DNA from 3 places in the Priestia sp. D51 genome. Region 2 is predicted to be linked to each of the others. Evidence: predicted binding sites of a transcription regulator. Region 2 holds the regulator's gene; each other region holds the start of a gene.
The links. The regulator Rex, encoded in region 2, represses fermentation and respiration genes when NADH is low (regulators of the CRP and FNR family bind a similar motif). The targets are predictions, from matches to a motif close to TTGTGAAATATTTCACAA.
Positions count from the first base shown of each region.

Region 1: nirB (nitrite reductase large subunit NirB) is a predicted target of Rex. The motif match lies at 1,611-1,628, and genes of this name have one in related genera.
Region 3: ACNHOZ_RS21305 (anion permease) is a predicted target of Rex. The motif match lies at 1,880-1,897, and genes of this name have one in related genera.

Region 1 covers NZ_JBLTIR010000003.1:572,371-576,920, forward strand. Annotated here, with positions in the region: gene ACNHOZ_RS14745 (sigma-70 family RNA polymerase sigma factor) at 1-31, opposite strand, end outside; gene ACNHOZ_RS14750 (SGNH/GDSL hydrolase family protein) at 496-1,242, shown strand; gene nirB (nitrite reductase large subunit NirB) at 1,855-4,269, shown strand; gene nirD (nitrite reductase small subunit NirD) at 4,288-4,550, shown strand, end outside.
Region 2 covers NZ_JBLTIR010000021.1:11,853-16,402, forward strand. Annotated here, with positions in the region: gene tatC (twin-arginine translocase subunit TatC) at 1-538, opposite strand, end outside; gene tatA (twin-arginine translocase TatA/TatE family subunit) at 554-739, opposite strand; gene ACNHOZ_RS28345 (redox-sensing transcriptional repressor Rex) at 793-1,431, opposite strand; gene ACNHOZ_RS28350 (ABC-F family ATP-binding cassette domain-containing protein) at 1,891-3,825, shown strand; gene tsaD (tRNA (adenosine(37)-N6)-threonylcarbamoyltransferase complex transferase subunit TsaD) at 4,082-4,550, opposite strand, start outside.
Region 3 covers NZ_JBLTIR010000005.1:323,172-327,721, forward strand. Annotated here, with positions in the region: gene ACNHOZ_RS21300 (alpha-amylase) at 1-291, shown strand, start outside; gene ACNHOZ_RS21305 (anion permease) at 320-1,753, opposite strand; gene ACNHOZ_RS21310 (class I SAM-dependent rRNA methyltransferase) at 2,032-3,231, opposite strand; gene ACNHOZ_RS21315 (PepSY domain-containing protein) at 3,425-4,462, opposite strand.

The DNA of each region.
Region 1 (4,550 bases), on a different contig from region 2:
AAGCGATTTGATCAAACGAGCTTTTTTGCATGTAGCATTCCTTTTTCAAAAACGCGCTTTTGCTGTATTCCGCCGGTATCTCTACTGTACAAGGGGAAGATCACATGTGCGAATGAGCGTACATTATGTTTTCTTTTTAAGAAACGTGACGTAATTTCCCCGGAAACTTCACGTTTCGCTAGGAAATATGCGAAGTATACGTGTATTTGTAGAGATTTTACGTACGAAAGGTCCCCCATTCCAAATTCTACTAATCTATACTATTTATATATCGATGTAGCAACTCTACCATCACGGAAGAGCGGTGATGGTAGAGTTGCTAGACCTAAGCGGCAGTCACCCTCCCTTGCGGGTTTGCGCCTGCCGCATATGTGAACCTTTTTGGGCAAATTCAGTGAAGTATTTTTGTGGTTGTCCTTTTGTGTTTTCTATTGAATGTAAGTTGGGTGGGCAGAATATAGTTGGTTTTTAAAAAGTGGGTAAAGGGGAGATTGAATGAAGGCGATGGTTGGGGTAAATGTGGCGGCGGCTGTTTTGTGCGGGGCGGTGATGTATGCGGGGACGCAGCACTGGCAGGAGCAAACGGAAGCGCAGGCAAGTGAAGTAAAAACTGCTGTTGTACATAAAGAAAAACAGTTTTCCGACGTATCTGCTTATACAAAAAATCTTCCAGACTTTATCACAAAGCAAATCCAATCATCTATCGCAAATAAAAAACCTTTGACTCTTGTAATTGCCACATCTGCAAAGAAAGCAGGGTGGCCTCAGCAGTTAAAAAAAGAGCTAGCAGCTACATATGGACGTGATGTATTTACGGTTAAAACCCTTTCATATGGTAACGGGACAACGGATGAGCTTTTATCCTCACATATTGCCGATCAAATTGATCAACTTCAGCCAAACATTATTCTGTTTGAAGCACCTCTTAAAAATGACTATCAGCACCTTACGCTAGATGAGACGCTTGAAAATACAGACAAGCTCATTCATCAGCTCAAAGACTTGAAAAAGACCCTTATGGTTCAGCCTTCACAGCCATATATTTCACAAACCGAGTCCTATGAAGAAGGGGTAGAAGCGATCAGGGGAGTATCTGAAGCAAACTGGGTATATTATATGAATCACTCGCTCATTTGGCCGTTTCATTTAGGAGAGTATATCAATAAAGACAGCGGGAATTTAACGAAAAAAGGAAATGAAGTGTGGGGAGAGTATGTTGTGAATTGGTTTACAGGAAAATAAAAGACAAGCCCTGTTTCAAAAGAAATAGGGCTTGTTTTTTTACAATTTTGCTAGATTGTGGCTTTTTCTCGTTTTATAGTAGTAGCTTTTTGTATCTTTACACTTATAAAGCTTAAATCCAATAAACTCTAAAGGAGTCCAAACCTTCTTGATGTTTACGAGTGGCATGCTCATTCTCCGTTCTGTTCTTAATAAAGGTTTTTCTTATTCATTATAAAGAATATAAGGGAGATAGTAAATACTATAAAGAACAGTTTATTTTTTTAAAATTCTTTATAAAGAACTTTTGAGATTTTTATTTTTTACTTATCAACATTTAGGAGTGATTTTTATCATAGCTCAGGTTATTTCTTTTTGTTACATTAACGTTGTGAAAAACATCACAAAATAAAATGCAAAGGATGATCCAAATTAAAACGTAATTAGAGCACTTATTTTTTTTTGCTTGCTGTTAAAGCAATGGAATCGTATACATATCATAACAGTGTTAGATAACCTGACACATAAGTTGAACGATTCAGAAAATTCATATATCTTAAATATATCTTTAAAGATGCATATAAAATATATCTTTGAAACAAGCAGGTATAGACGCCAGGGGAGGAATGGAAGATGCAAAAAAAGAAACTCGTATTGATTGGAAATGGAATGGCTGGAGTTCGAGCGATTGAAGAAGTATTGAAGGTTTCAAGCGAAGCGTTTGAAATTACGATTTTTGGAAGCGAGCCGCATACGAACTATAATCGTATTTTACTGTCAAAAGTGCTGCAAGGGGATACAAATGTTGAAGACATTACGTTAAACGATTGGAACTGGTATCAAGAAAACAATATTACATTATATACGAACGAAACGGTTACGAGTATCGATTCAGTAAAAAAAGAAGTAGCGACAAACAGCGGCAGAGTAGAATCGTATGATGAGTTGATTTTAGCAACGGGCTCTCTTCCTTTTATTCTTCCGATTCCAGGGTCTGATAAAAAAGGAGTTACGGCTTTTCGAGATATAAAAGACACGGATGAAATGCTGCAGGCATCTCAGCAGTATAAAAAAGCAGCGGTTATTGGAGGCGGACTGCTTGGATTAGAAGCGGCGCGCGGGCTGTTAAATCTAGGGATGGATGTATCTGTGATTCATTTAGCTCCGTATTTAATGGAACGTCAGCTCGATCCAACAGCGGGCAAATTGCTTCAAAACGAATTAGAAAAACAAGGCATGAAGTTTTTGCTTGAAAAGCAAACGGCGGAAATTGTCGGAGATGAGCGAGTTGAAGGATTATCTTTTAAAGACGGGACGTTTTTAGAAGCTGATTTGGTCGTGATGGCAGTCGGAATTAAACCAAATGTCCAGCTTGCAAAAGCAGCGGGACTTAATGTAAACCGAGGAATTATCGTGGATGATTATATGCAAACGGATATTCCAAACATCTACGCGGTTGGAGAATGTGCAGAGCATAGAGGAATGGTATACGGATTAGTGGCACCTTTGTATGAACAAGGAAAAGCATTAGCAAAAGCGGTTTGCGGGGCAGAAAAAGTGCCTTATGAAGGATCGGTTTTATCCACGCAGCTAAAAGTATCAGGTGTTGAAGTGTTTTCGGCAGGAGACTTCACGGAAGATGAAGAGAAAAAAGCAATCAAAGTGTTCGATGAACAAGACGGCATTTATAAAAAGCTTGTTTTGCGAGGCAATCAAATTGTAGGAGCCGTTCTTTTTGGAGACAGCAGCGACGGAAATCGACTGTTTTCAATGATTCAAAAGCAAGAAGATGTATCCGATGTCGCAAAAGTGTCGATTTTACAGCCATCTGGCGGTAACGCGGGTGAAAGCTTAGTAGCAAGCATGAGTGCGGATGATATTATTTGCGGCTGTAACGGCGTAACAAAAGGTACGATTGTGGAAGCTATCCAAAAACAAGGATGCTCATCGGTTGATGAAATCAAAGCTTGTACAAGTGCCTCTCGCTCCTGCGGAGGATGTAAACCGCTTGTAGCGGAAGTGCTTCAGCATACGCTTGGCGCTGACTTTGACGCTACGGCTCAAAAAGAAGCGATTTGCGGCTGTACGACTCTATCACGAGATGAAGTGGTCGAAGAAATCAAAGCAAAAGGTCTTTCGCATACGCGTGAAGTGATGAATGTGCTCGGATGGAATAATGAAGAAGGCTGTTCGAAATGCCGTCCGGCGCTGAATTATTATTTAGGTATGGTAAATCCGACCGGATACGTTGATGAACGCGAATCACGATTTGTGAATGAACGCATGCACGCAAATATTCAAAAAGACGGCACGTATTCTGTTGTTCCTCGCATATACGGAGGCGTCACAAATGCAGAAGATTTACGAAAAATTGCAGATGTTGTTGATAAATATGAAATTCCGCTCGTAAAAGTGACGGGTGGTCAGCGTCTTGATTTGTTTGGTGTTAAAAAAGAAGATTTGCCTAGCGTATGGGAAGAGTTAGATATGCCTTCTGGCTACGCGTACGGTAAGTCGCTGCGGACCGTGAAAACATGCGTCGGCGAACAGTTTTGCCGTTTTGGCACGCAGGATTCAATGGGCGTTGGAATTGCGCTTGAGAAAAAATTTGAAGGACTATGGACGCCTCATAAAGTGAAAATGGCTGTATCTGCTTGTCCGAGAAGCTGCGCTGAGTCAGGTATTAAAGATATTGGCTTTATTGGAATTGACGGCGGCTGGGAAATTTACGTGGGCGGAAATGGAGGTACGCATCTTCGCGGCGGAGATTTGTTATATAAAGTAAAAACAGACGAAGAATTGATGGACATTACAGGAGCTTATTTGCAGTATTACCGAGAAACGGCTAATTACTTAGAGCGTACGTCTGCATGGATTGAGCGCATGGGACTTTCGCACATTCAGTCCGTGCTTGATGACGCTGAGACAAGAAGAGAGCTGAATATGCGTATGGACGAAGCGTTATCTACGTACCGTGATCCTTGGAAAGAAATCGTCGAAAGCAAAAAGACGAAAAAAGAGCTGTTCGAAACAGTTGTCACATCATAATGCTGGGGGGAAATAAAGATGGTGAATAAAAACATTACAAAAGTATGCGTAGGGTCAATTCATGATTTTCCAGTAAGCCTGGGTAAAACAGTGAAAGTAAACGGAAAAGAAATTGCGGTGTTTAAGCTATCAAGCGGAAAAATACGGGCAATTGAAAATCGTTGTCCGCATAAAGGCGGGGTGCTAAGTGAAGGGATCGTGAGCGGCGACTCGGTGTTTTGTCCGATGCACGACTGGAAAATTTGCTTGCATGACGGTAACGTGCAAGAGCCTGACAGTGG
Region 2 (4,550 bases):
TTCCTAAACGCGTCAAAAACATAACGACGACAGGAAGCTGAAACAACAAGCCAAAAGGCAGTGTGAGCTGCATTAAAAAAGAAAAGTATTCATTAATGCCAATCACTTGGTTTACATTCAGCTCATCAGAAACGCGCGTCATAAAATCAACGACAAATGGAAACAACACAAAATAAGAAAAAGAGACACCGCCGATAAAGAGAAAAATGGAAACAGGAATATATCCAAGCGTTACCTTACGCTCTTTTTCATATAAACCAGGACTAATAAATGCCCAAAGTTGATACAGTGCAACAGGAGCTGCAAGTACACAGCCGATAATAACAGCAAATTGCATATAAATCTTAACTGGATCTGTTAACCGAAATGCATTCATCGTTAAATTCTTTGCCTCATCAGCATGCTGTAAATAGACAATAACCTTATCCGCTATAAAAAAGCCGCCAATTGTGGCAATCACAAAGAAAAATAAAACAATTAAAATGCGTTTTCGCAGCTCTCCTATATGATCATATATTGACATTTCTTGTTCGGTCATACTATGATCACCCTTTTACTCTTTGTCATCTACTTGACGCTGTTTATCTTTTTCACGATCTTCTGATGCACCGCTAGCGGCATGCTTAAACTCTCTAAGCGTTTGGCCCACTGATCTTCCTAGCTCCGGTAACCGTTTCGGTCCAAAAATAAGCAGTGCTACAATCGCAATAATAATCCAACTGCCTGCTCCAATCCCCATATTCCCACTCTCCTTATTAATTTAGACTTAAGGAAATCGTAACACAGTCCGCCTTATTCAACAGGATAATTTTTCAAAAAGTAGACGAGCGACTGTAATTCTACAGCAAGATCAATATGATGGAGTCGAATCTCATCCGGTACGTTTAAGCGTGCAGGAGTAAAGTTTAAAATTCCTTTAATTCCGCAACTCACTAAACGATCAGTAATTTGCTGAGCAACAGTGGCAGGAACGGTTAAAATCGCTACTGAGATGTCATCACTCATATAATCTTCCAATTGGTCAAGATGATAGACCGGCACGTCGCCTACTTTCGTACCTACTTTATCTTCTATCACATCAAAAGCGCACTCAATTTTGGTGTTATTATTTTTAATAAAATTATAATTTAAAAAGGCCGTTCCTAGATTCCCTACGCCAATCAGTGCTACTTTCGTTACTTCATCTTGGTCTAACGTTTTACGGAAAAATGTAAGTAAATAATTCACATTGTAGCCGTATCCCTTTTTTCCTAATGCACCAAAGTAAGAAAAGTCCCGACGAATAGTAGCAGAATCCACTTTCACTGCCTCACTTAACTCCGCTGACGACACACGCTGTTTACCAGAAGCATGCAAATTTTTCAAAAAACGATAATAAAGCGGCAATCGCTTAGCCGTTGCTTGTGGTATTTTTAATTGTTCAGTGTTCACGTTGTACCCCCTCAGTTCATGTATGTCATTACTAACATTTTCAAGTCATATTGCATTACCTTTCACAAAGCATCAACCGCTTTGAGGTAGCGCTTCCAATTCTCTCTCTTTTCTCTTGCTTTATATATACTCCGCTTCACACCTCGACGGCTTTTGTCTATTCAGCACTCCTTAAAGTCGGTATGTAGAACGAAGCAATTAGCCCTTCAAAGGATCGGTTTGTTAGTCATGACGGATTTTTTCACATCCATCATAGATAAGTTCAGAGATGCACTTATCTCTTATTTTAACATAGTATCCTGTATAAAATGTGCAGGTAAAATCATTTTATTTCATGAATCAAAACATTCGCTTCATCATTTGTCCTTGTCCCTCTACAAATTACAAACGCTTGTAGGAAGAACTTGTAGTTAAAAATATGTTAAAATACACTATGGATATACTACTAGAGGTGAAAAAATGATTATTCTACAATTGAACGGTATTACAAAATACTATGGGGCAGAACCCATTTTATCGAATATAAAGTTAGAAGTACAATCAAAAGACCGCATTGCCCTAGTGGGACGAAACGGTGCTGGTAAATCAACTTTATTAAAAATTATTGCTGAGCAGCTTTCCTATGACAGCGGAGAAATTATTAAACCTAAGGGTGTTTCCATTGATTATATGGGACAAGATACAGTTCTTGAGTCAACACTCTCCATATGGGAAGAAATGATGACTGTCTTTGCTCCATTAAAGAAGATGGAAAAAGAATTACGTACGCTTGAAACGAAGATGGGTGATCCAGACATTTTTAATGATTCAGTTCAATACGAAAAACTAACCAAAGAGTATGATCAGCTTCAAGTAACGTTTAAAGATTTAGGCGGCTATCAATATGAAGCGGATACACGATCTATTCTTCACGGTTTCCGTTTTTCAAACTTTGACTACAGCACCCCTATTTCCTCCTTAAGCGGTGGACAAAAAACGCGCCTGGCTCTTGCAAAACTGCTTTTAACAAAGCCTGATTTGCTTATTCTGGATGAGCCTACCAACCACTTAGATATTGAAACTTTAGCATGGCTGGAACAGTTTCTGCAAGGGTATGAAGGAGCTATTTTAATCGTTTCACATGATCGTTACTTCCTTGATAAAGTCGTAAATCAAGTGTATGAAGTCGTACAAAAAACAACGGTGAAGTACACGGGCAACTACTCTAAATACCTTGTACAAAAAGCAGAGCGATATGAAAAAGAGTTGCGTCAGTACGAAAAGCAGCAAGATGAAGTCGCAAAGCTGAATGATTTTATTCAGCGAAACATCGCCCGCGCATCGACTACAAAACGTGCGCAAAGCAGACGTAAACAGCTCGATCGAATGGAGTTAATAAATCGACCTAACGAAGGCGAAAAATCAGCTAGTTTTTCGTTTGAAATTGAACGTCAAAGCGGAAATGAAGTCTTAAATCTGGAAGATGTGTCTATCGGATATGATGAACACAACTATGTCGTCCAAGAGGCAAATCTTCGCATTAAAAAAGGGGAAAGCCTTGCGTTGGTTGGTCCTAATGGCGTGGGGAAATCAACTTTATTAAAAGGCATTGTGGATAAACTCAGCTTCAAGACTGGAACCATTTCCTTTGGCTCAAATGTAATGGTTGGTTATTACGACCAAGAGCAAGCCAATTTAACGTCTAATAAAACCGTTTTAAATGAACTTTGGGATGACTACCCAGCCAAACCTGAAAAAGAAATCCGTACAGCGCTTGGAAATTTTCTGTTTTCAGGTGATGATGTACTGAAAATCGTTTCCACGCTCAGCGGTGGTGAAAAAGCACGTTTGGCTCTTGCGAAGCTTATGCTTCAAAAAGCTAACTTCTTAATTTTGGATGAACCTACTAACCATCTTGATTTAGATAGCAAACAAGTACTCGAGAATGCGTTAATTGATTACCCAGGGACTCTATTATTTGTTTCACATGACCGTTATTTTATTAATCGTATTGCCAATAAAATAGCAGAGCTATCTCCTGAAGGAGTAGAAGAATTTCTTGGAGATTATGACTATTATGTAGAAAAGAAAGCAGAAATAGAGGAAATCAAAGAATTAGAAAATATAAAAGCAAACGAAGAACGTACGGTAAAAGTAGATAAACAGTCCTATAAACAAGATAAAGAACAAAAGAAATTGATGAGACAGCGAACGCGCCGCATTGAAGAAATTGAAACTGAAGTAAACAAATTAGAAGCCGCCCAAGCGGCGAATGAAGAACTTCTTTGTGACCCTGAAATTTATCAAAATCACGAAGAAGTATCAAGATTAAACGGTGAAAATGAAAAAATTTCTTCACAGTTATCCACATTAATGGAAGAGTGGGAAGAATTACAGCTGCTTCTAGAAGAGTAGCCTATATTTTTGCGTATCTATTCATCCTATTTACTTGTTCATGCGCTTAAGAGCAAGCTTTATCCACTCTGTGAATAAATAGTGGATATCTGTCTGATTTTCATAATTAAAACTTGTTGATAACAGGTCCGTGTACTGAGCGCACGGACTTTTCCACATAATTATCCACAGTCAATTCTAAATTTATTGAATATTGTTGATAAATCATTTTTATCCACAAAAAAAAGACGAATGAGAAATAAATCTCATTCGTCACTTACTCTTCCAAGTCCAAACCGGGGTTTGCATTTAATGACATATCTGAACGTTTTCCTTGAGCAAATCGTACGCTTGCTGCTGCTCCAATCATTGCGGCATTATCCGTACATAGAGATAGCGGCGGGATAATAAGCTCAATATTTGATAGGGGTTCAAATGCCTCTTCTAGCGCTGCTCTAAGCCCTTTATTAGCAGCAACTCCTCCTGCTAATAAAACTTGCTTAACGTTATATTCCTTTGCAGCTTTAATCGTTTTAGTTACTAACACATCAATGACACTCGCTTGAAAGCTAGCAGCAAGTGTTTGTGGAAGAATCTCTTCACCTTTTTGCTTCGCATTGTGGACAGTGTTAATAACTGCTGATTTTAATCCACTGAAACTAAAATCATAGGATCCTTCTTCTAGCCAAGCACGCGGCAAATCAATTAATGGCTCTCCTTCATGTGCAAGGCGGTCAATATGAGGT
Region 3 (4,550 bases), on a different contig from region 2:
TTGCACGTACGCTATGACAAAGCATACGGACAGCAAGACGATTATTTTGATCACCCGAATACCATTGGATGGGTAAGGCATGGTGTAGAGGAATTTGAGAAGTCTGGATGCGCTGTGGTGATGTCAAACGGCGAAGACGGCGAAAAGAGAATGTTCGTCGGCGAACACCGAAGCGGACAAACGTGGATCGACTTCACAAAGAACCGAGAAGACCAAGTTGTGATTGAAGAAGACGGCTACGGACACTTCCCTGTAAATGGCGGCTCTGTATCCGTTTGGGCTGAAGCATAAAAAAACAGTGGCCTGCGCCACTGTTTTTTTACCATAGACCTAGCAGTTTCCACCACAAGCCGCCAATTCCAATCCAAATGATAATATGAATAATTGAAATTAAAAAGCCGAGCGACCACCATTTTTGCTGCGTTACATATCCACTACCGAAGAACACCGGTGCCGGTCCACTGCCGTAGTGAGTTAAACAGCCAAATAAATTGCTAAAGAACGCTAAAATTAATGCTGACAGTAACGGAGGCGCACCAGCGGCCACGATGACAGATAAAAATGCTGCGTACATAGCGCTGACGTGAGCCGTGTTACTCGCAAAAAAGTAGTGAGAATAAAAATATGCAATAGCTAGTACAATCAACGCCGTCATCCAAGACATATGACTAACAGTGCCTTTCATCAGATCACTGAACCAAGGAATCATGCCTAGATCATTTAAGAAAGTTGCCATCATAACCAAAACAGCAAACCAGACTAATGTATCCCATGCTCCCTGTTCTTTTTTGATGTCCGACCAGCTTAACACTTGCGTTAAAAGCAGCGCACATAGACCAATAAAAGCAGTTGTTGTTGCATTAATATTTAAATTAGCGCCAAAGATCCACAGCACAAGAAGAAGTAAAAATACGCCAATCATGTACCATTCTTCTTTCTTTAGCGGACCCATTTCATTTAGTTTTTTTGCTGCAATTTCAGATGCTTCCGGCGTTTCTTTTAATTCTGGCGGATACAGCTTATAAATAACGAGCGGAATAACAATTAAACTAATAATTCCAGGCACGATTGCAGCCGCTGCCCATCCAACCCATGAAATAGTCTTTCCTGTAATTTGTTCTGTCATTTTAACAGCAAGAGGATTGGCCGCCATTGCCGTTACGAACATAGCCGATGTAATCATATCTCCTTGAAACGATACTTTTGTTAAGAAAGCACCGACTCTGCGCTCCGTACCGTCTCCAGTTCTCGATCCGTATGTTTCAGATAAAGAACGAATGATTGGAAGAATAATTCCTCCAGCTCGTGCTGTATTAGACGGCATTGCAGGTGATAAAAGTAAATCACTTACGATAAGAGAATACGATAGTCCCAACGTCTTTTTACCGAACAAACGGACAAAGATATAGGCAACCCTTGTTCCTAGACCAGTCTTAATAAAACCTCTAGAAATAAAGAATGCAATAACGATCAACCAAATCGTTGTATTTTGAAAACCGCTGAGCGATTGTTCAAGTGTTAATGTATTAGTTAATACAATAATGGTTAAAGATAAAATAGCTACACTGCCTAATGGCAATGGTTTAATGATAAGACCTACGATAGTAGCCACAAAAATAGCGAATAAGTGCCAAGCCTTCACATCAAGTCCGGACGGAGGTGTAATAAACCATAAAATAAGTCCGATTGCCAGACAAATTAATAAAGGAATAAACTTCACTTCGCCGGCAGGCTTTTTAGTTGTTTCAGCCATAATCTTTCTCCTTTCATGTTTTTAAATAATAATAGTAGTATGCTCTTTCCCCTTCGTACCCAATACTTGTCCCATTTAAAATAAAATAATTGTAAAAATACGTTTCATAAGGATGATATTGTAAATTTGTGAAGTGTTGAGCATAATTCCTTTATTATTTTATCATACATATTGACAATTTTTATCTTTCACCTTCATTTTATTCCCTTCAAAATAGCTTGTAAGCGTTATTTCATCAAAATAAATAAGCTGCATGAGTTCATCATGCAGCCTTGCATTTAACGATTTACTTTTTGAATAAACACGACTTTGAGATAATCACCTGACTTAAATTCTTTTATTGTTTTAAAATCAGCTGGAAGAGAGAACTGCTCCATCATTTTGTAGCGTTCCCCTTTTTCATTAAAAGCTTTTTCAATAAACGAATGAAATCTTTTCATATCAAAATTACTTGCATTCGTCGAAGCTACAATGACACCATTTGGCTTTGTAAGAGCAATGGCTTCTTTTAATAAATCTTTGTAGTCTTTTGCCGCGCTGAACGTATGCTTTTTCGATTTAGCAAAGCTCGGCGGATCTAGCACCACAAGATCGAACGTCATATTCTTCTTAACTGCATATTTAAAATACTTAAAAACATCTTCCACAATAATGTCCTGTGCTTCGTGATCAATTCCATTTACACTAAATTGCTCAATTGTTTTTGCCAAGCTGCGATTGGCCAAGTCGACACTTGTTGTTTTCGTAGCTCCTCCAAGAGCGGCCGCCACTGAAAATGCGCCTGTATACGAAAACATGTTTAGAACGGTCTTTCCTTTTGCATATTTATCTCGAATCGTTTTACGGACGTCTCGCTGATCTAAAAAGACCCCAACCATCGCTCCGTCATTTAAATAAACGGCAAAACGAATACCATTTTCTCTTACAATTAAAGGGAATTCACCTTTATTTCCTGTGACAAAATCATCTTCTTCAATATACTGCCCTTTTACGTTGAAACGTTTTTTCTGGTACAGCCCTTTAAAGTTAGGCGCAGATTTTAAAGCTTCAATAACGTATTCTTTAAATTGATAAATTCCTTCACTATACCAGCTCGTGACGTAATATCCGTCATAATAATCAATGATTAAGCCGCCAATTCCGTCACCTTCACTATTAAATACACGAAAAGCAGTTGTATCTTCAGACGCATAAAAATCGTGACGAGAGGCAATAGCTCGCTGAATTTTTCGTACAAAAAACGCCGCGTCAATTTGTTCACTTTTCTTCTTCGTCAGAATCCATCCGTAGCCTTTGTTTTGTTTTCCATAATAGCCTTTGGCTAAGAATTGATTCTTTGGAGTGACTAAGTTAATAATAACGCCTTCTTCTTGCAGTTTATGACCATCAACAAGCGCATCTTTTTCAATGAGTGGATAACCTTTATTCACTTTTTTAATAAAAGCTTCTTTGGCTATAACTTGTACTTCTTTTCTCATGTGTACACCCTATCTATTTAATTTAGTTCATTCTAGTTTTATCCATTTTACGAGAATAATCTACATTTATCTTAACATAGATAACCGGTAATGTTTCCAGTTACAAAATAGAAAAGCAGAGGATGCCTTGAAGCACCCTCTGCTTGATATGAATGAAAAATGAAATGTATGTTTTATGTTTTAAGATAAAAAATTATGAGCACTCTTGTCCAGTATATGCATCGAACTTAAGCGTCTGCTGCTTGCTTCCGCTCACTAAAGTCACCACGTATACAGTTATTGAGTTTTCTGTTATAAGCTCAATATGCTCTACTTTTCCTTCTTGATGTTTTAAAGCAAGAACTTTCACAGCGGTCTCCGTTAACGGCTGAAGCTTATCATGTTTTACATGTGTGATTTCACCCGAAACCGCATCGATTGTAACTGTGGATTCCGTATTATCTTTGATTATTTTTACTGTGAAAATCGCTGCGTTTTGATCATATTCTACCATTCTCACCTTACCTGCATATGTAGCCAATGCAAGATCTTTTGCATCTTGTCTCGTTAATAGCTTCACTTCTTGCTGAGAAGTATTAACTACTTTTCCTGTGAAAGCATCTAACTTTACCGTATATTGAGTGCTATCTTTAAGAATCACTGCGACATACTGACTAGCGGATTCTTTAAACTCTAGACTATATACGTAACCACTATATTGTTTAACAATTGCTTCTTTTATTTTTTGCTCTGATATTAGCTGCAGCTCTTTTTTATTCTCATGAATGACTTTCCCCGTTAGACCATCCACGGTTAGCGTATATTCTACTTTGCCATCTACTACAGTTAACGTATATTCATGCGTTTCTTTGTTAAATGTAATAGATTGAATCGCTCCTGTATACTGCTTAGAAATGGATTCTTTCACTTGATTTTGTGTCCATAACTTCACGTCTTGCTTCTTTACTACTTTTCCAGTGCTTGCGCTTACTTCTACGATTCTTTGCTCAAGGTTATTCGTTGCAATTGTAATCAAATACACACTTGATTCCTGCTTAAATTCCGTAGATGTGACCGTCCCTTTACAATCTTGCAGCGCAATGCCATTTGCCTGAGCTTGCGAGATACTCACATGTTCAGTTGTCTCTGCTTTCGCTGTCTTCATCTCTGCAGCGCGACTCGTTGTAATAGAGCTAAATGCAACTGCAGCTCCTAAAGCAGATGTAGACAATACTTTTGCCCATTTAATCATCCTTACATTTCCTCCTCCTTCACCATTAGACTTTCCGTCTATGGCGTTTTATCTAGTACGCCGTTCATTATGCAAAAGATTTCTGAGA